Regions from separate parts of the Streptomyces sp. NPDC050997 genome, predicted to be linked through region 3. Evidence: riboswitches for the same ligand, from Rfam matches in the RefSeq annotation. Region 3 holds a riboswitch; each other region holds the start of a gene.
The links. A riboswitch is a leader RNA that binds a small molecule or an ion and turns the genes downstream of it on or off. The one in region 3 is predicted to bind cyclic di-AMP.

Region 1: it holds a riboswitch for cyclic di-AMP, as region 3 does, so the genes downstream of both, AB0H86_RS35530 (peptidoglycan DD-metalloendopeptidase family protein) here and AB0H86_RS33295 (NlpC/P60 family protein) in region 3, are expected to answer to the same signal.
Region 2: it holds a riboswitch for cyclic di-AMP, as region 3 does, so the genes downstream of both, AB0H86_RS10640 (C40 family peptidase) here and AB0H86_RS33295 (NlpC/P60 family protein) in region 3, are expected to answer to the same signal.

Annotation. Positions count from the first base shown of each region.
Region 1 is NZ_JBFAGK010000022.1:2,382-9,399, reverse strand. Features, by position in the region: gene AB0H86_RS35540 (tyrosine-protein phosphatase) at 1-186, opposite strand, end outside; gene AB0H86_RS35535 (alpha-galactosidase) at 368-2,443, shown strand; cyclic di-AMP (ydaO/yuaA leader) riboswitch at 2,745-2,907, shown strand; gene AB0H86_RS35530 (peptidoglycan DD-metalloendopeptidase family protein) at 2,912-3,844, shown strand; gene AB0H86_RS35525 (DUF6250 domain-containing protein) at 4,164-4,880, shown strand; gene AB0H86_RS35520 (SGNH/GDSL hydrolase family protein) at 5,026-5,811, shown strand; gene AB0H86_RS35515 (TetR family transcriptional regulator C-terminal domain-containing protein) at 5,930-6,541, opposite strand; gene AB0H86_RS35510 (Glu/Leu/Phe/Val dehydrogenase dimerization domain-containing protein) at 6,613-7,018, opposite strand, start outside.
Region 2 is NZ_JBFAGK010000004.1:139,811-146,828, forward strand. Features, by position in the region: gene AB0H86_RS10610 (adenosylmethionine--8-amino-7-oxononanoate transaminase) at 1-941, opposite strand, end outside; gene bioB (biotin synthase BioB) at 934-2,157, opposite strand; gene AB0H86_RS10620 (8-amino-7-oxononanoate synthase) at 2,336-3,463, shown strand; gene AB0H86_RS10625 (DUF397 domain-containing protein) at 3,514-3,741, opposite strand; gene AB0H86_RS10630 (helix-turn-helix transcriptional regulator) at 3,751-4,611, opposite strand; gene AB0H86_RS10635 (ATP-binding protein) at 4,825-5,283, shown strand; gene AB0H86_RS10640 (C40 family peptidase) at 5,381-5,854, opposite strand; cyclic di-AMP (ydaO/yuaA leader) riboswitch at 5,858-6,069, opposite strand; gene AB0H86_RS10645 (hypothetical protein) at 6,408-6,713, opposite strand; gene AB0H86_RS10650 (ATP-dependent Clp protease proteolytic subunit) at 6,720-7,018, opposite strand, start outside.
Region 3 is NZ_JBFAGK010000019.1:84,453-91,470, reverse strand. Features, by position in the region: gene AB0H86_RS33305 (C40 family peptidase) at 1-384, opposite strand, end outside; gene AB0H86_RS33300 (hypothetical protein) at 849-1,202, shown strand; gene AB0H86_RS33295 (NlpC/P60 family protein) at 1,321-2,511, opposite strand; cyclic di-AMP (ydaO/yuaA leader) riboswitch at 2,519-2,688, opposite strand; gene pcrA (DNA helicase PcrA) at 3,107-5,593, shown strand; gene AB0H86_RS33285 (M23 family metallopeptidase) at 5,659-7,018, opposite strand, start outside.

The sequences.
Region 1 (7,018 bases), on a different contig from region 3:
GATCGTGTGCAGGCCCAGGGAGGTGAGGAACGCCGCGTCCTCGGCGGTCGCGTGCGCGAGGTGGCCGCTGCGGAACAGCACTCCGGGCCGCACCCGGCGGCCGTCCACGGTCGGCAGGCCGCCCACGTCACGGAAGTTGCGCACTCCGGACAGCTCGGGTTCGGTCGACGGGACCTGCTGTGTCACGGGGGCTCCTCCCAATCGGTGCCGTCGACGCTGCTCGACGGCGGGCACCCACCCGACGATACGACACGGCTTCGTAGGGCAAGCAGTTGTCCACAGGCGTTGCATAGAGGGCTCGCCGCGCATGATGATGTTGATGCCTGAGTGCACCTGTTCGTGTCTGTTCGTATCTGTGAGGGACCGCATGCTGGAGATCGCCGAGAACGGCCGTACGTGGATTCTGTCCGGGCCGACCAGCAGTTACGCCGTCCATCTCACCGAGGGCGACGAACTGCTGCATCTGCACTGGGGGCCGCGGATCGCGCTCGCCGACGCCGAGGCCCTCGCCCTGCTCCCCCTGCCGGACTACCGGGGCTTCGAGTCCCCGCTCGACGGGCATGAGGAGTACCCGGTCGAGGGCGGCCCCCGCTTCGTGCGCCCCGCCCTGTCGGTGCGCACGGACGAGCGGCGCGGCACCGAGTGGATCTTCGAGGCGTACGAGCGTGCCGAGGACGACGAGCTGCGGCTCAGATTCCACGACGGCGGCCTCACGATCACCCTGCACTACCGCATGCGGCACGACGTCGTGGAGCGCTGGGTGAGCCTGGACAACGCGGGCCCCGCCGTGGAGCTCCTGCGCGCCGACTCCGCCACCTGGACCCTGCCCGACCGCGAGACCGGCTGGCGGCTGTCCCAACTGCACGGCCGCTGGGCCGCGGAGTCCCGGCTGGTGCGCGCCCCCCTCACCTACGGCGAGAAGGTCATCGGCAGCCGCCGCGGCCACACCGGGCACCAGCACCTGCCGTGGGTCGCGCTCGACACCGACGCGACCGAGGAACACGGCGAGGTCTACGGCTGCGCCCTCGGCTGGTCCGGGTCCTGGCGCATCGCCGTGGCCGAACTGCCCGACACACGCGTGCAGATCACCGGCGGCGCGGGCTACGACGACTCCGGCCTGCTCCGTCTGGAGGCCGGCGAGTCCTTCACCGCCCCCGTCTTCGCCGGCCTGTGGAGCGACGCCGGCTTCGGCGGGGCGAGCCGCGCCTGGCACGCATACCAGCGGGCGTACGTCATCCCGGACGCGGACCGGGACCGGCCGGTGCTGTTCAACTCCTGGGAGGCCACCGAGTTCGACATCTCCGAGGAGCAGCAAGGGGTGCTGGCCCGCCGGGCCGCGGCGACCGGCGTCGAGCTGTTCGTCGTCGACGACGGCTGGTTCGGAAAGCGCACGAGCGACCGGGCCGGGCTCGGCGACTGGACGCCCAACCCCGACCGCTTCCCGGGCGGCCTGAGGCCCCTCGCCGACTATGTGCACGCCCTCGGCATGCAGTTCGGCATCTGGGTCGAGCCGGAAATGGTCAATCCGGACAGTGACCTCTACCGTGCCCACCCGGACTGGGTGCAGTACCAACCAGGGCGAAAGCGGACGGAACTGCGCAACCAGCTGGTGCTGAACCTCGCGCGCGAGGACGTCCAGGAATACCTCTGGGAGCAGCTGCACGGGCTGCTCTCCAGCGCCCCGATCGACTATGTGAAGTGGGACTTCAACCGCTGCTTCACCGACGCCGGCTGGCCCGGCGACCCGTACCCGCAGCGCCTGTGGGTCGATCACGTGAACGCGCTGTACCGCCTGCTGGACCGGCTGCGCCAGGCCCACCCGGGCGTCGCCTTCGAGTCCTGCTCGGGCGGCGGCGGGCGGATCGACCTCGGTGTCATGAGCCGTACCGACCAGGTGTGGACCTCCGACAACACCGACCCGCTCGACCGGCTCGCCATCCAGCACGGCTTCAGCCAGATCCACCCCGCGCGCGTGATGGCGGCCTGGGTCACCGACAGTCCCAATACCCAGCTCAACGACCGGGTCAGCACACTGCGGTTCCGGTTCGTCAGCGCCATGGCCGGGGTGCTCGGAGTCGGCGGGGATCTCGCCGAGTGGACCGAGGAGGAGCTCGCCGAGGCCCGCGACTGGGTGACTCTCTACAAGGAGATCCGCCCCGTCGTGCAGCGCGGCGACCTCTATCGGCTGCGCCCGCCGGAGGGTGGATCGAGTGCGGTGCAGTACGTGCTGGGTGACGAGTCGGTCGTCCTGGCCTGGCTCCAGGCGCAGCGCCACGGCGAGCCGGTGCCGGCGCTGCGGCTGCGCGGACTTGACCCGACGGCGTCGTACGAATGCCGCGAAACGGGCGAAGTCCACCGAGGGGCCGTGTTGTTGCACCACGGCCTGCGGACCGGCCTTCGGGGTGACCTCGATGCGACGGTTCTCCGGCTGCGCCGCATCTGAGAGTTCTGTCCGAATTAGAACCTTCATTGCAACTCAGCCTGAAATGAGGCTATCTGAGGAACGGTGCGTGAGCAGCGTCATATTCGTGACCGTGCGTCGCCCGTCATGTTCACGTAATTCTTATGTATTTCAAGGGGATTTGAGGTGCGGGCGACCCTGTCGATTTACTGAGGGTGACTGGGAATTCCGTAAGGGATCAACAAAAACGCATTCGCACGCAACCTCCCGCTTGTCCTATTGCGTCTTAGTCGCTTACGTTCGCCACCGATCCGGACGGACGCCCAATCCTGCCGCCGCCCGGAGACCGCACACACTCACCCGCACACGGCAGGAGCGGGGGACCCACAGGCACAACCGCCTGTTTCGGTCTCCGGAACAGGCTAGGGGTTAAGTCGTGCTTCGGTACGGCCGGGCATCTCCAGTCCGCACCCGACAGCTCACCTCGCAGGCGCCGGAGAGGAATTCGCCATGCCCGCGAACGGTAAGCACCGCCGCACGAAGACCCAGCGCTTCGCTCGTTCCATCGCCGTCGCCGGAACTGGCGGCGCCGTACTCGCACTTCCGCTTCTGGGGGCCACCGGCGCCCATGCGGCGAGTGTCCAGTCCCTTTCGGGAAATGCCGTTCAGTCGTCCGTCGCGACTACCGCGAAGAAGTCGGTTGCCGAAAAGGCGACGGCCGAAAAGAAGGTGGCCGCGCGGACTTCGGGCGCGAAGACCTATGTGGTGCGCGTCGGCGACTATCTCGCGAAGATCGCCAAAGAGCAGAACGTCAGCGGAGGCTGGAAGAAGCTCTACGAAGACAATCGTGAGGCCATAGGCGACAACCCGTCGCTGATCCATCCCGGTCTGAAGCTCACGATAGGGAAGAAGGCCGCGACGGGTGCCGAGAAGCCGGCCTCCGCGCCGAAGCCGAAGCCGAAGTCGGCCTCCGCGTCCTCGTCGAAGAAGTCGGCGGCCGCCGCTCAGAGTGCCGTGACCACCAGCACCGCGAACGGCTTCACCCTCCCGGTCAGCGGCGCCACCATCGGCACGGGCTACCACGTGGCGGGCAGCATGTGGTCCAGCGGCTACCACACCGGTGTCGACTTCGTCGTCCCGACCGGTACTCCGCTCAAGGCCGTCGGTGCGGGCACGGTCGTCTCCGCGGGCTGGGGCGGCGCGTACGGCAACCAGGTCGTCATCAAGCTGGCCGACGGCTACTACGCGCAGTACGCGCACCTGTCCTCGCTCTCCGTCTCCGGCGGTCAGACCGTGACCGAGGGTCAGCAGATCGGCCTCTCCGGCGCGACCGGCAACGTGACCGGTCCGCACCTGCACTTCGAGATCCGCACCACGCCGGACTACGGCTCGGACGTGGACCCGATCGCCTACCTCCGCTCGAAGGGTGTCTCGGTCGGCTGACGCCCTCACGACCACCTGCCCCACACGCTGCCGAAGGCCGGACCCCTGATCCCCGGGTCCGGCCTTCGGTATGTCCGGGTCCATCACGCCATGTTCTGAACCCTTCCTGGTCAATCCGTGATCACCGCATTGCGGTCCTGTGGCAAGGGAGCCGAATGCGTCGACAGCGCGCAGGCGTGGGGGCACAGTGAACTCCGTTGCTGTGCAAGCGCTTTCTGTCGTTGACGTCCCGGAGGAGTTCCCTTGTATCCGCCCGCCCGACGCCGAAGAACGGTCGCCGTCACCACACCCGTCCGCTGCCCGGAAGGAGCCGTCTCCCGTGACGACCACGCGTAGAGCCTTCGCGACCCTGGCCGCCGGAACCGCGATGGCCGCCCTCGCCCCGGCTGCCCCCGCGAGCGCCTCGCCCCGCCACCACCGCCCGATCGCCCACGACGACTTCCGTCACGGCCTCGGCCGATGGGCCGTGGAACTCGAGAAGGGCGGCACCGTCACCGCCTCCCGCGGGATCCTGGAAGTCGACGTGCCCGCCGGCGCGACCGTCTGGTTCACACAGCGGCTCGAAGGGCCGTACGTCCTGGAGTACACCGCCACACCGGTGTCGCAGGGCGGGGTCAACGACCGGGTGTCGGACCTCAACAACTTCTGGAACGCCGTCGACGTCCGCTCCCCGGACGACCTGTTCGCCACCGCGCGGGGCGGGGCACTGGCAGAGTACGACTACCTCAAGACGTACTACGTCGGATACGGCGCCAACACGAACACCACGACCAGGCTGCGCCGCTATGTCGGCGAGGCGGGCGTGCGTCCGCTGGTCTACGACTACGCGGAGCCGCTGCTGGTGGCGAACCGGCCGAACCGGGTCCGGATCGTCTCCGACGGTTCGACCGTGCGGTGGTGGAACAACGGGCGGCTCGTGTTCGACCTCACCGACCCCGAGCCGTACACGAGCGGGCACTTCGGCTTCCGGACCACCTGGAGCCACTTCCGGATCTCCGAATTCCGGGTGTGGTGGTTGCCGCCCCAACAGCGCTGACGAGAAAGCTATTCCAGGCTTGACCAATCCTTGAACGGTGGCTTATCTCACCGCACGTCAACCCATTCCTACGGTCGCGTAGCTCACATCCGAAGGTGAATCATGGGCCGATGTGGCAGACGATTCGAAGAATGACAACAGATCAGTGATCGGGTCGTACGTGGCGGTGGGGGACAGCTTCACCGAGGGCGTCGGCGACCCCGGCCCGGACGGGGCGTTGGTCGGCTGGGCGGACCGGTTCGCGGTCCTGCTCGCGGACCGGCGGCCCGAGGGCGACTTCCAGTACACGAACCTCGCCGTGCGCGGGAAACTGCTCGACCAGATCGTGGCGGACCAACTGCCCAAGGCCATGGAACTGGCCCCGGAGCTGGTCTCCTTCAGTGCGGGCGGCAACGACATCCTGCGGCCCGGCACCGACCCCGACGAGGTCGCCGAGCGTTTCGAGCGGGCGGTGGTGCGACTGACCTCCGTCGCCGGCACGGTGATGGTGACGACCGGATTCGACACCCGCGGCGTGCCCGTGTTCAAGCATCTGCGCGGCAAGATCGCCACCTACAACGGGCATGTACGGGCGGTCGCCGACCGGTACGGCTGTCCCGTGCTCGACCTGTGGTCCCTGAAGACCGTTCAGGACCGCCGGGCCTGGGACGGCGACCGGCTCCACCTCTCACCCGAGGGCCACACACGCGTGGCGCTGCGCGCGGGCCAGGTCCTCGGCATGGAGCTCCCGGCCGACCCGGACCAGCCCTGGCCGCCGCTGCCGGTGCGCGGCACCCTGGAGATCCGGCGGGACGATGTGCACTGGGCGCGGGAGTACCTGGTGCCGTGGATCGGACGCCGGCTGCGCGGGGAGTCGTCGGGGGACCATGTGACCGCCAAGGGCACGCTGTCGCCGGACGACATCAAGACGCGGATCAGCTGGGTGGCTTGAGGAACTCGGCGCCTGGTCCACCACGGCCCACGACCCGCGGGCCGTGGTGGACCAGGCGCCGCGTTCTTGAGACAGCCCAGGCACGGTCACGGTCACGGGTCTGTCGCCCGGCGCGGGCCTACGTGGTCAACGCCTCCCGCGCCAGCCCCAGTTCCCGGGCCACCGTCTCGTCCACCCACTCCTGCGCCCGTACCCGCGGGACCGCGCCGGCGTAGGACGTCAGTTGTACGGCGAGACCGTCGAGCAGGGCCGTGAGGCGCAGGGCCGTGCCGGTCGGGTCCGGGCAGACGAACTCGCCCGCGGCCACGCCTTCGGCGATCACCTCGGTGAGCGCCGCCTTCCACTGCCGGTCGAGGTCGCGCGTGACCTCCCGCAGCGCGGGCTCGCGCAGCGCCGCGGCCCAGCCCTCGATCCACAGCCGCCAGCCCTTGGCCTGACCCGTCGGGGCGTACCAGCGCACGGCCGCCCGCAGTCGGCGCAGCGCCGTGGTGCGGCGGTCGAGCAGCCTGCGCAACTGGGCGAGGTCGCCCTCGGCCGCGTAGGTGAAGGCGGCGGCGACCAGCTTCTCCTTCGTCGAGAAGTGATAGAGCACCAACGCGTTGCTCACGCCGAGGGCCGAGGCCACGTCGGCGATCCTGACCGCCACCACGCCCCGTGCCTCGATCTGCTCGACGGCGGCGCGCAGCAACTCCTCGCGCCGCTCCGTCACGCTCAACCGCACTCTCGTCACGCGGTCACCCTAATCCGCCGCCGTGGGCGTCGGCGGAGGGAGGGCGATCACCCGAAGGGTTCGGCCTGAAGTCACCGGTACCACCCGAAGCGCTCCGCGATCACCGGCAGCCGGTCCGCGACGATGGCGTGGGCCGCCGCCCGCGGGGTCGTCCCGTCGGCCTCCGCGCGGGCCAGCATCTGTTCCACCAGCGCGCGCATCGAGCGGCGGGTGTGGGCGAACGCCTCGTCCGCGGCGGGGCCGATGTCGCCGAACAGCGTCCACCACCACCAGGCGTTCGTCCCGGAGTTGACGACCACGTCCGGCAGTACCGTCACCCCGCGTGCGGCCAGCGACTCCTCGGCCTTGGGCAGAACCGGCATGTTGGCCGCCTCGACGATCCAGCGGGCGGTGATCCGCTCCTGGTTCACGGAGTCGACGGCGTACGAGACCGCCGCCGGCACCAGTACCTCCGCGTCCGCGCACAGCCACGCGTCA
Region 2 (7,018 bases), on a different contig from region 3:
AGCACCGGGACCTCGCCGCGTGAGATGCCGTCGGCCACGCGCGCGGTGCACAGCGTCGCCGCCATCGTCAGATAGCCGCCGGTCAGCGCCTTGCCCACGCACATCACATCCGGAGTCACCGCCGCGTGCTCCGCCGCGAACAGCGCGCCCGTGCGCCCGAACCCGGTCGCGATCTCGTCGAACACCAGCAGCACGTCGTGCGCGTCGCACGCCTCGCGCAGCACCCGCAGATACGCGGGGGAGTGGAACCGCATCCCCCCGGCGCCCTGCACCACCGGCTCGACGATCACCGCGGCCAGCTCGTCGGCGTGACGTGCGATCGCGGAGCGCAGCCGCTCGGCGTACGACTCCTCGTATCCGGCGGGCGGCGCGTCCACGAAGACCTGCCGGGGCAGCGCCCCGCTCCACAGCTCGTGCATCCCGCCCTCGGGGTCGCACACCGACATCGGCTGCCAGGTGTCGCCGTGGTACCCACCGCGCCAGGTCAACAGCCGTTGTTTCGCGGGGCGGCCGAGCGAGCGCCAGTACTGCAGGCACATCTTGACCGCGACCTCGACCGACACCGACCCCGAGTCGGCGAGGAAGACATGCTCCAGACCGTCGGGCGACATGTCGACAAGGAGCTTCGCCAGTCGTACGGCGGGCTCGTGCGTGAGCCCGCCGAACATCACATGGCTCATCCGCCCGAGCTGCTCACGCGCGGCCTCGTTCAGCACCGGGTGGTCGTAGCCGTGGATCGCCGACCACCAGGACGACATCCCGTCGACGACCTCGGTATCCGCACCGTCGGCCGTCCGAAGCCTCAGCCGCACCCCGCTCGCCGACTCCACGACGAGCGGTTCCTGCCGGCCGGGCATGGGACCGTACGGATGCCAGACGTGGCGCCGGTCCAGTTCCAGCAGCTCCGGCACGGTCAGCTCGGGCATCGGCAGGTCAGGCATTGGGTGCGAGGTCCGTTCCGGCACCCCGACGGCGTACGGCGACCAGATCCGTCCGGGGCTCGGCCGCTGTGGCCGCGGGAGCGGAACCGCACACCCCGCCGTCCGCGTGCGACCCGCACCCGGTGCCCTCCCGGGACCCGGAGCCCGCCTCCTCGTGGGACCCGCACCCGGCGCCCCCGCCGGCGTGCGACCCGCAGCCGCCCTGGGCCGTCACCCGGTGCTCGGGGAGGGTGACCTGGTCGGTGCCCTCCACCTCGAACCCGGCGTCCGCGATCATCTCCAGGTCGGCCTTGCCCGTCTGCCCCTCGGTGGTGAGGTAGTCGCCGAGGAAGATCGAGTTGGCCAGGTTGAGGGCGAGGGGCTGCATGGTGCGCAGATGGACCTCACGGCCGCCGGCGATGCGGACCTCCACGTCCGGGCAGACGAACCGGACCATGGCCAGGATCCTGAGGCAGCGCTGCGGGGTGAGGTTCCACTCCTTGGCCAGCGGGGTGCCCTCGACCGGGATCAGGAAGTTGACCGGAACCGAGTCCGGGTCCAGCTCGCGCAGCGAGAAGACCACGTCGACGAGGTCCTCGTCCGACTCGCCCATACCGGCGATCAGACCCGAGCAGGCCGACAGGCCGGCCGCGTGCGCCTTGGTGACCGTGTCCACCCGGTCGGCGTACGTGTGGGTGGTCGTGATGTCCCCGTACGTCGCCTCGGACGTGTTCAGGTTGTGGTTGTAGGCGTCCGCGCCCGCCTCGCGCAGCCGCTCCGCCTGGCCGTCGGAGAGCAGCCCGAGACAGGCGCACACCTCGACGCCCTCGTTCTGTTCCTTGATGGTCCTGATGGTGCCCGCGACCCGGTCCACGTCCCGGTCGGTGGGACCACGCCCGGACGCCACCAGGCACACCCGTTTGGCGCCTCCCGCCAACCCGGCCGCAGCCGCCTCGGAGGCCTGATCGGGCTTGAGCCAGGTGTACTTGAGGATGCCGGCGGTTGAGCCGAGCCGCTGCGAGCAGTAGGAGCAGTCCTCCGGGCACAGGCCCGACTTGAGGTTGACCAGGTAGTTGAGTTTCACTCGTCGGCCGAACCAGTGGCGGCGTACCTTGCCGGCCGCTGCCACCACATCGAGCAGGTCGTCGTCGGAAGTGGCGAGGACGGCGAGCGCCTCCTCGCGGCTCGGCACCTCGCGCCGTAGCCCCTTTTCCACCAGCGTGTTCAGCAGGTCCATGAGAGCCGATCCTGTCGTAAGGAGCCGTCCGGGGCCAAGGAGAGTTCGCACAACAGAGGCGCTTTCAGGTGTGGGTATCGCCACACACGGGGTGCCTGGTTGTCCCGCTAGTGTCTGTTCACTGCCTACAAATAATGTCTGTGCACTGCCTACAGAAGCCAAAAGCCCTGGAGGACCGATGGCGTTCGGCTGGATCGATGAGGAGGCGGAACGGCGCCGCCGCGCCGGACTCGTACGGACGCTGCGCCCCCGCCCCGCCGACTCGCCGCTCCTGGACCTCGCGAGCAACGACTACCTGGGCCTGGCCCGTCATCCCGAGGTCACCGAGGGCGCGGCCCGGGCCGCCCGGACCTGGGGCGGCGGCGCGACCGGCTCCCGGTTGGTCACCGGGACCACCGCGCTCCACGCCGAGCTGGAACGCGAGCTGGCCGACTTCTGCGGCTTCGAGGCGGCCCTCGTCTTCTCGTCGGGCTACGCGGCGAACCTGGCCGCGGTCACCACGCTCGCCCCGCACGGCTCGCTGATCGTCTCCGACGCCGGCAACCACGCCTCACTGATCGACGGCTGCCGGCTGGCCCGGGGCACCACCCAGGTCGTCGGGCACGCCGACCCGGACGCCGTGGACAAGGCCCTGCGGACGCACGAGGGCCCCGCCGTGGTCGTGTCCGACACGGTCTTCTCGGTGGACGGCGACGCGGCCCCGCTGGCCGCCTTCGCCGCTGCGTGCCGGGAGCGCGGCGCGGGGCTGGTGGTCGACGACGCCCACGGACTCGGGGTCCTGGGCGACGGCGGTCGCGGCGCCCCGCAGGCGGCGGGCCTCGCGGGGGCCGACGACGTCGTCGTGACGGTCACGCTGTCCAAGTCGCTCGGCAGTCAGGGCGGCGCCGTGCTCGGCCCCGCCCGGGTGATCGACCACCTGGTCAACGCGGCCCGGACGTTCATCTTCGACACCGGCCTCGCCCCCGCGGCGACCGGCGCGGCGCTGGCGGCGCTGCGGCTGCTGCGCCGAGAGCCGCGGCGGGCGGCGCGGGCCCGCGCGGTCGCGGGCGAACTCCACGCACGCCTGACCGCCGCGGGGCTGCAGGCGGTACGCCCGGACGCCGCGGTGGTCTCGGTGCGCGCGCCGTCCCCCGAGGCGGCGGTCGGCTGGGCGGCCGACTGCCGTACCGCCGGGCTGGTCGTGGGCTGCTTCCGACCTCCTTCCGTGCCCGACGGCATCTCACGGCTGAGACTGACCGCCCGCGCGGACCTCTCCGCGGGGCAGATCGAACGCGCTGTACGGGTGATCGGCGAGACACGACCATGAGTCGGCGTGACACGGCCGGGCGCCGCACCCTGATGGGCCGGACGGTCTGATCAGGACCGGATCGCGGTCGTGAATCCCGTCCAGCTCTCGGGGGAGAAGAGCAGCGCGGGTCCGGCCGGGTCCTTGGAGTCGCGTACGGCGAGCAGACCGGCCCAGTGGCCGGTCTCCGGCTGGGCCGTCTCGACGCAGTTGTTCGCTCCGGTGCTGTAACTGCTGCGCAGCCACCGCGTGTCGGGAAGATCGGTACTGGAAGGTACGTGCCGAGGCAGTGCGGGCATGGTGCCTCCTTACGCGCCATCACCTATTGCGGCGATGTAATCCAACGAGTCTTCGGGCGAAAGGGCATGGAACTGAAGGGCGTTGAAGGCCTCGGTGTAGGCCTGAAGGTCTTCTTTCCGTTCGAGATAGAGGCTACTCGTCAAGTGGTCGAGAACAACCACGTCCAGATCAGATGTGCTCGAAAATGAGAAGATAACGAAAGGCCCGGTGACACCGATGTGCGCTCCGGCCGCGAACGGCAGTACCTGCAACCGCACTTGGGGCAGTCGCGCCGCCTCGACCAGGCGCTCCAGCTGGTGCTCCATCACCTCGGGTCCGCCGACCTCGCGCCGCAGCACCGCCTCGTCCAGCACGGCGTCCAGCTCCAGCGGCGGTTGCGACCGCAGCACGTCCTGCCTGGCCAACCGCACCTCGACCAGGGCGTCCACCCGCTCGTCGTCCAGGCCGTCGACCGCCGCCCTGGTCACCGCCCGGGCGTACTCCGGCGTCTGCAACAACCCGGGCACCACGGAGGTCTCCAGTGTGCGCATCGTGCCGGCCTGCGACTCCAGGCTGATGAAGTCCCGGTAGGTGGGCGGCAGTACTCCGCGATACGCGTGCCACCAGTGATGCCGGCCGGCGCTCTCGTCTGGCCCCGCCAACACCAGCAGCAACTCCCGTAGTTGGGCGTCGCGCACTCCGTAGGCGTCCAGCAGTAATCGCACATCGGCCGGTTTCACCCCGCTGGCGCCGGTCTCGATCCGGCTCACCTTCGACTGGTGCCAGCCCACCAACCGGGCCGCCTCACCACTCGTGAGCCCGGTACCGGTGCGCAGGGAACGCAGTTCCGCGCCCAGTTTCCGGCGGCGCACCGCGGGACCGTGCTGCATGGGCTACTCCTTACTCCAACCGAGGCACCCAAATACGGTCTGCCGTCGTAGAGTTCACCGCTTCGAGCGACAGATATATGCATATCTTGGTGGATCGCCACCCGTGACCGTCGCGGTAATGGCACTCTGACGACGAAGTACCAGTCCGGGACCGTACTCGAACCATCCGCTCTGTGTCGGACTGCGGGCCCGCGGGAAAGGGACGACGTCGCCATGGCAGATCATCTGGAAGCATCCGTCACTCTGTCGAGCGTTCCCGCCTCGGTCTCCGCGGCCCGCGCCTATGTGCTCACCACCCTGGTGGAGTGGGGACTGGCGGCGGACACGGACATCGCCGACACCATCCGGCTGATCGTCTCCGAACTCACCACCAACGCCGTACAGCACACCTTCGGACAGTCACCCACCTTCACGGTGGACATCGAGCTCGACCGTGATGAACACCTGCGCATCGGTGTCACCGACAGCCACCCGCGATTCCCCAAACGGCTGCCGGCCGCCGTCCAGCAGGACAACGGCCGGGGCATGGTGATCATCCGTTGGCTGACCGCGGAGTGCGGCGGCAAACTGAGAGTCAGACCCACCAGAGAGGGCGGCAAGACGGTCTCCATCGAACTGCCGTGGTCCGTCCCGGCCGAGTCGGTGCCGGCGGCGGGACAGCAGGAGCCGTAGCGGAGCGGTGGGCGCGCCGGAGGCCGCGAGGCGGTCAGGAATGAAGGCCCCACGGGGGCGACGGCGGGTCAGATCGCCGTCACCCCGCGCGGGAGGGTCACTTGACCCGGCCGTACCAGACGCTCTTCGTCCAGATCTTCTGCAGCCGTACGACGTCCCCGGTCTTCGGGGAGTGCCAGAGCTTGCCCTTCCCGGCGTAGATGCCGACGTGGTACACGTTCGAGCCCGAGTGGAAGAAGACCAGGTCTCCCGCCTTGCGGCTCTTGGAGGTGATGTGGCGCGTCTTGTTGTACTGCTGGGCAGCCGTGCGGGGCAGTTTCTTGCCCGCCTTCTTGAACGAGTACAGCGTCAGTCCGGAGCAGTCGAACCTCTTCGGTCCGGTGGCCCCGTACTTGTACGGGGAGCCCTTCTTGGACGCCGCGACCTGCAGTGCCTTCGTCGCCGGTGTGGCGGCCGCGGCGTCGGAGGCGACGCCCGGGACCACCACCGAGCCGCCGACGGCGGCGATGGCGAAGGCCGAGGCCGTACCGGCCCTGACCATGAGCGACGGGACACGATTGAGCGCAGTCATGCGCAACCCTTCGTCAGCCGCCTGTGAAGGATGACCTGTCGGATTCGGGCTGACAAAGTTGCCCGGCCGCTGACGCGGCTTCACCCCAAGGGCTGCTCGACCCGGTCATGGCGTGACCGTTCCGGCGACCCGTCGTGCCTGGGTCCTCCACTCCTGCCGATCCACTTCTGTCGACCGGTCATCCGGGCGGCGGCAGGACTCGGCGTCCGCCCGGATCGCCCCGCCGTTGTGGCGGGGTCTTGTCGTCAGTCAGGGATCTTGGCTCACGGATGTCCGAAAAACCCAATGGAACCGGGGGTTTGTGTTGTTACTCACCACTCACCCGTTCGGGTGGACACCCCCATGTTCGAAGGGGTGTTGAAGGGCCCGAGGAGGCCTGGACCAGCAGCGGAACGCCCCATTTCGTCCCCGGACTACGCGCGTTGCGCAACCCTGTCAGGCCGAAAAATGGAGGCACGTCTACTCTGATTGGCGGTACCCCGTTTGGTCCGTTTCGGCTCCGGTCCGGACGTCGCGGGAGCGGGTCGGCGCGTCCGGACCGGCTGGGGGTGCGTCAACTGTCGGAGCGCGGCGGCACCGTGACGCGAGCCGTGCGGCGCTCCCCGTCCAGCACGCGCAGCGCACGCGCCAGCGTGTCGGCGTGCAGTTCGGTCTCGCCCCGACGGTGCATCAGCGCCAGCGCGTCCCGCAGTGCGGCCGCCTTGCCGACCAGTGCCTGCGCGGCACGCAGTCCTCGGTACGTGTCCCCGTGCTGCGCCGGATTGATCCGGCCGAGCAGGTCGACCACGTCGAGGTAACGGTCGATCAACTCACCCTCGGCGCTGGTGAGGGCGGGCAGCGGTGGCAGATCGGGCAGCATCGGGGATCACCTCGCTCCGGGTGCGGGACGTGAGGCCTTGCGGCTCGGGATGAGCCGGTCCACCAGGCCGTACTCCACGGCCTCCTGGGCGGTGAGGATCTTGTCCCGCTCGATGTCCGTGTGCACCTGCTCCGACGTCCGCCCGGTGTGCCGTACGAGCATCTCCTCCAGTCGGCTTCGTACCCGGGTCAACTCCTCGGCCTGGATGGCCAGATCGCTGGCCTGCCCCTGGATCGGCTGGGTGAAGGCGGGCTGGTGGATCACCATCCGAGCGCCCGGCAGCGCGTTCCGCTTGCCCGGCGTGC
Region 3 (7,018 bases):
GTCAGGGTCGTCGGACAGTGCGAGCTGCAGCGCGGGATCCAGGCCGCCGTCGCGGTACTGCGCCCTGGCCATCGAACCCAGCGAGTCCCGCGCCGAGTTGAGCTTCTCCGTCCGGCGCGCGGCCTCGTCCCGCAGTGTCGAGAGGCGCTGTTCCGCGCTGTCCGCCTTCTCCTTGGCGCCGTTGTACTTCTCGGTGGCGACCTCCGCCTCCTGGTACAGCTTGTCCACCTTCGCCTTGACCTGCGTCGGCGTCAGCTGGGGCTCGGCGTGTCCGGTCCCGTCGAAACCCGTCGCCGTCGCCGCGCCCGCGAGGGCGATCGTCGCCGCGGTGCGGGCCGTGTTGCCGCTGACCGAACGTTGTCGGGGCTTGCGGTGCGCTGCCAACTGGACTGCACGTCCTTTCGTACGACCGCCTCATCCGTACGAACGCCAAGCGGAGCGGACGTACGGCCGCCCGGAGGCGGATGACGCGTCCGGCGGCGGCCCGCACAGGGGGAACGGACCGCCGCCGGACTTCTCGGCGGTGGTGGCCGACTGCCGCCCCTGGCCCGGGCGGCGGTGGGGAGCCGGTCACCTGGTTGAGGACGCTAAACCGGACTGTGACGGCACGGTAACGCGATGTACGGAAGTGCCGCGTGTAGGCCGTCTGGTGACCGTATGTGACCGTGATCCGCCATTGGCGTCGTCGACTTCACGCAGAGCGATGACCGAGGTGAGGAATCCGCGGCACAGGGGAGTCGCCAGGTGCTATGGGCCGCATATATGCAAGATCTGGTCGGGCAAGATCCGGTCCAGTGGGGCGGCCCGGTGTCAGATGCCTCCCGCACCCCTGATTAGGCTCCGGCCTCATGGACGTACTCATCCATCTCTTCGTCGGCCTGCACATCATCGGCATCGCCTCGCTGCTCGGCGGCTTCCTCACCCAGATGAAGGCGATGGGCCAGGGCACCGCCCGCTTCGTCCCGGCGATGCTGCACGGCGCCCTGACGATGCTGGTCACCGGCGCGATCCTGGTAGGCCTCAACCAGGCCGACGACCAGCCCGTCAACAACATCAAGATCGGCGTGAAGCTGGCCCTGCTGGTCGTGATCCTCGGCCTCGTCTACGTGAAGCGGGACGACGAGCGGGTGGACAAGAGCATGTTCGGCCTGGTGGGCGCGCTGACCACGGCGAACATCTTCATCGCGGTGCTGTGGACGTGACCTCCGCGCGGGTGGCGGCGTAGGCCGACAGGACCACGCCCGCGCCGAGCCGCAGGAGAGCCGCCCCGCCTCCGGAGGAGGCGGCGGACGAACGCCGTCCGCCCCCGGATGGGCAGGGTCAGGCCGGTCGCACCACGCGGTAGATCGACGACTCGCCGTCGTAGTAGATCGACTCCTCGCGGACGTACGCGCCCGGCTTTGGGGCGTGGATCATCATGCCGTTGCCGATGTACACGCCGACGTGGCTGATGTCGTCGTAGAAGAAGACCAGGTCACCGGGTTGGGCGGCGGAGAGGGCGACCGTGGTGCCGGCGTTCACCTGATCGTAGGTGGTGCGCGGGAGGGAGACGCCGGCGGCCTTCCAGGCGGCCTGGGTGAGGCCGGAGCAGTCGTAGGATCCGGGGCCTGTGGCGCCCCAGACGTACGGCTTGCCGATCTGCGCGCGGGCGAAGGCGAGCGCCTTCTCGGCCTTGGTGGCGTACGAGGCGTCGGGCGCGGAATCGGACGCGGAGCCGGACGTGGACGAGGATCCCGACGACGTGGAGCCCGTCGAGGAGCCGCTGTCCTGCTGCTGAGCCGCCTCCTCCCGGGCCTTCTGCTCCGCCGCGGCCTGCTGCTCCGCCAGCTCGGCGGCCTTGCGCTCCGCCTCCTGCTTCTTCTTCTCCTCGATCGCGGCGAGCCGCGCCTTCTCCTCGGCGGTCAGCTGCGACAGCAGGGCGCGGGCGCCGGCGAGCTTCTTCTGGACGGTCGCCTTGGCCGTCTTCAGGTCGCCCTGCGACTCGGTGAACGACTGAAGGCTCTCGGTGGCCTCCTTGCGCTTCTCCATCGTCGCGGACTGCTCGACGGTGTAGTCGTCGACCGCGCCCTTCTGCCTGTTGGTCAGCCGACCCATCAGCTGGGTCTGGTCGAAGTAGTCCTGCGGGGAGTCCGCGAGCAGGAAGGTCGCGGTGTCGGGTGCGGAGGCGCCGGTGCGGTACTGGGCGGCGGCGAAGGAACCCAGCTCCTCCCGTGCCTCGTTGAGTTTCTGGGTGCGCTGGGCGACGTCGTCGAGGAGGGTGTCGACGCGCTTGCGCTGCTTCCCGGTCTTCTCCTTGGCCGCGTTGTACTTGTCGGTCGCCGACTCCGCCTGGCGATAGAGGTCGTCGACCTTCTGTTCGACCTCTTCGAGGCTGGGTCTGTCGTCGACGGGGGCGGCCTGCGCCGATTGGGACAGCAGGGCGACGGAGGTGAGGGCCGCCGTGGCGAGGGCGGGGGTCCGTATGCCTGCTACGCGCGTACCCGGAGGACGCGACTTGCGGTGCGACGCCAAGGGAGGCGACTCCTTCCACGTTCCGCCTACCGAGTTAGCTGTCGGGTTCGGGCGGGTGGTTAGGAAGGGTTGCCCTACGGCCTTGTCCCAGAGGGAGTTGGGCCGATTCACCCCAATGTTCGGTGGGTCCCCGGTTCCAGTCGCGCGGCGGCGCTGCGGATTCGGCGGGGGCCGCGCGGCCCGGCGAGGTTCGCCGGTGGGGGTCGTACGGCCTGTGCGGCACGGTAGCCAACTCGTGTGGCCGCTGTGAAGGTTGATGTTCGATATGCCCGATACATTTTCGTGACCTTCAGTCAGGACGTCGCCGGTCGTGGTCGATCCGGAGTGCTCTGAAACGGTCTGAAGCGATCTGAGTGATATACGCGATCTAAGCTATATGCATCGGCTTACACGTGTTTTCGTCGGAGTGGTGACGTCCGCCCCTTCGTGACCGGCCTGGTCGATCGCGGACCGTGACGGCTTCGCCCCGCAGGGTGGGAGGCTGCCGGGCGGCCGGCACCGGAAGATCCTCGGGGTCCGCGCCCGCCGCCGGATTCCGGCGATGTTCTCGGGGTGGCGGCGGGCTGTCAGTGGGGGGTCCTAGACTCGGAGGGCGATGAGCAGCCTCTTTGATGACAGCTTCCTGGCGAACCTCCAGACCCCTCGCGGGCACGAGGAGGAACCCCCGCCGCCGCCCGAAGACGATCACGTACCGGAGCCCGTTCCGGACGATCTGTTCGGCGGGAAGTTCGACGCGCCGCCGGACCGGGACACGCACTACCGCGACGGCGCCCCCCGCCCGGCGGTGGACCCGGCCGCGCTCCTGGAGGGGCTGAACGAGAACCAGCGCGAGGCTGTCGTGCACTCCGGCGCCCCGCTGCTCATCGTGGCCGGCGCCGGCTCGGGCAAGACCCGTGTGCTCACGCACCGCATCGCGTACCTGCTCGGCGAGCGGAACGTGCATCCGGGCCAGATCCTCGCGATCACCTTCACCAACAAGGCCGCGGGCGAGATGAAGGAGCGCGTCGAGCAGCTCGTCGGCCCGCGCGCGAACGCGATGTGGGTGATGACCTTCCACAGCGCGTGCGTCCGCATCCTGCGCAGGGAGTCGAAGAGGCTGGGCTTCACGTCCTCGTTCTCGATCTACGACGCCGCCGACTCCAAGCGTCTGATGGCCCTGGTCTGCCGTGACCTGGACCTCGACCCCAAGCGCTTCCCGCCGAAGTCCTTCAGCGCCAAGATCTCGAACCTGAAGAACGAGCTGATCGACGAGGAGGACTTCGCCGCCCAGGCCACCGACGGCTTCGAGAAGACCCTCGCCCAGGCCTACGCGATGTACCAGTCGCGGCTGCGCGAGGCGAACGCCCTCGACTTCGACGACCTGATCATGACGACGGTCAATGTGCTCCGCGCCTTCCCGGACGTCTCCGAGTACTACCGCCGCCGCTTCCGGCATGTCCTCGTCGACGAGTACCAGGACACCAACCACGCCCAGTACTCCCTGGTCCGGGAGCTCGTCGGCATCTCCGAGCACCCGGTGGACGTGCCGCCCAGCGAGTACGACCTCCAGCCCGCCGAACTGTGCGTGGTCGGTGACGCCGACCAGTCGATCTACGCGTTCCGCGGCGCGACCATCCGCAACATCCTCCAGTTCGAGGAGGACTACCCGGACGCGACGACGATCCTGCTGGAGCAGAACTACCGCTCGACGCAGACGATCCTCACCGCGGCCAACGCGGTCATCGAGCGCAACGAGTCCCGCCGCCCCAAGAATCTGTGGACCAACGCGGGCGCGGGCGCCCGCATCACCGGCTATGTCGCCGACACCGAACACGACGAGGCGCAGTTCGTCGCCGACGAGATAGACCGCCTCACGGACGCGGGCGACGCGAAGGCCGGCGATGTCGCCGTCTTCTACCGGACGAACGCCCAGTCACGTGTCTTCGAAGAGATCTTCATCCGCGTCGGCCTGCCCTACAAGGTCGTCGGCGGCGTCCGCTTCTACGAGCGCAAGGAGGTCCGGGACGTCCTGGCCTACCTGCGGGTCCTCGCCAACCCGGAGGACTCGGTACCGCTGCGCCGGGTCCTGAACGTGCCCAAGCGCGGCATCGGCGAACGCGCCGAGGCGATGATCGACGCCCTGTCCCAGCGGGAGAAGATCAGCTTCCCGCAGGCACTGAAGCGGGTCGACGAGGCGTACGGCATGGCCGCGCGCTCCACGAACGCCGTGAAGCGGTTCAACACGCTGATGGAGGACCTCCGTACCGTCGTCGACTCCGGCGCGGGCCCGGCGACCGTCCTGGAGGCGGTGCTCGAACGCACCGGCTACCTGGCCGAGTTGCAGGCCTCCACCGACCCTCAGGACGAGACCCGGATCGAGAACCTTCAGGAACTCGCCGCCGTCGCCCTGGAGTTCGAACAGGAGGCCGCGCAGGGGGAGGCGTCCGGTTCGCTCTCCGACTTCCTGGAGCGGGTGGCCCTTGTCGCCGACTCCGACCAGATCCCCGACGAGGACGAGGACGGCTCCGGAGTCATCACCCTGATGACCCTGCACACCGCCAAGGGCCTGGAGTTCCCTGTGGTGTTCCTGACCGGCATGGAGGACGGCGTCTTCCCGCACATGCGTGCCCTCGGTCAGACCAAGGAACTGGAGGAGGAGCGCCGGCTGGCGTACGTCGGCATCACGCGCGCGCGGGAACGGCTGTATCTGACACGGTCGTCGCTGCGGAGCGCGTGGGGGCAGCCGTCGTACAACCCGCCCTCCCGTTTCCTGGAGGAGATCCCGCCGCAGCACGTCGACTGGAAGCGGACCGGCGCCACATCACCGGTGTCCTCCGGCCCGGTGTCCGGGGTGGCGGCCTCGCTGTCGTCGTCCCGCTCCCGCTCGTCGGCGTCCGGGGCGTCCGGCTTCGCCACCCGCCGGGGCTCGGAGAAGCCGGTGGTGGCGCTGGCGGTCGGGGACCGGGTCACCCACGACCAGTTCGGGCTCGGAACGGTCGTGGCCGTGAAGGGCACGGGCGGCAACGCCGAGGCGTCGGTCGACTTCGGGGAAGAGAAGCCGAAGCGACTGCTGCTGCGGTACGCGCCGGTGGAGAAGCTGTAGTTCTCACGCCATGAGCCCCGGCCGAACGGCCGGGGCTCAGCGGGGCACAGGGGGAGTTGTGGTGCCTACGTCGGGTTGATCCCGTGGCTGCGCAGCCACGGCAGGGGGTCGATCGCCGCGCCGCCGGCCGGCCGTACCTCGAAGTGCAGGTGCGGGCCGGTCGAGTTGCCGGAGTTGCCGGAGTACGCGATCGGGTCGCCGGCCTTCACGGTCGTACCGGACGAGACCCGGTAGCTGGAGAGGTGGCAGTACCACGTCTCCGTGCCGTCCTTCGCGATCAGGATCATCATGTTGCCGTACGCGCTGTTCCACTGCGTCCGCACGGTGGCGTCGGTCGCGGCCATCACGGTCGTGCCGTAGGAGACGGGGAAGTCGATGCCGGTGTGCACGGACATCCAGTTGACGCCGGACTGGCCGAAGTAGGCGCTGAGCCCCTGCTGGGCGACCGGCAGCGCGTACTTGGGGCGCAGCCGCTCCTTACGCGCCGCATCCGCGGCCGCCTGCTTCTTCTCCGCCGCCTGCTGGGCCTTGAGGTCGATACGTTCCTGCGTACGGCTGACCCGGTCGCTGAAGTCGTCCGCCTCGGCGGAGAGGCTCTGCAACTGGGTGTCCAGCTTGTTGTTCGCGGCGGCCGGCTGCACGGCGCTGACGTCCGAAAGGGTCTTCGCCGTCTCCTGGTCGCCGCCGGTCATCGTGCCGACGGAGGCGGCGGCGATCCCCGCGACACCCATCACACACGCCGAGGGAACGGCCACCGTCAGCAGCGCGGACCGCTTGGCGGGCACACGGCGGCGGGACCGGGACCCGCTACGGGAGGCGGCGCGGGAGGACGGGGCCGGGGCCGGGGCGACCTCTTCCTGGTCGTCGAGGAGAGGGGAGTGCGGGGAGTCAGCGGCGTACGGGGAGTGGGCGGAGTCGGACGCGGGCGACGCCTCTGACCCGTCCGGCAGCTCGGCGTTGCCGGTGAACTCGCCGTCGCCGATGAACTCGCCGTCACCCGGGGTCGGTTCGCCGTACGTGACCTGGTCGAAGGTCGCCGTCGCCTGCTGTTCGAAGGGCTCGCCGTGCGGCGCGTACTCCTCGGTGCCGGTCGCGGCGTGAGGGCCGTCGGAGTTCCACTGCGTGGCGTCGTACGCCCCGGTGTCGAAGGCCTGCGTGCCCCATTCCCACTGCTGGGTCTGGTCGGCCGGGCCGCCGGACTGGCCGGGCTGGAGCCAGGCGTTCGCGTCCCATTGGCCGCTGGTGTCGGGGCCGGTGGCCTGCGGCGGGATCGCTGAGAGCTGCTGGTGCTCGCCGGTCCAGGCAGTGCTGTCGTACGCGCCGGTGTCGTAGGTGGCGTGGTGCTGCGCCGCGTATATGTCGTAGTTCAGGGTCTGGTGACCGCCCGTGGGCCAGGCCGACGAGTCGTACGAGCCCGTGCCGTCG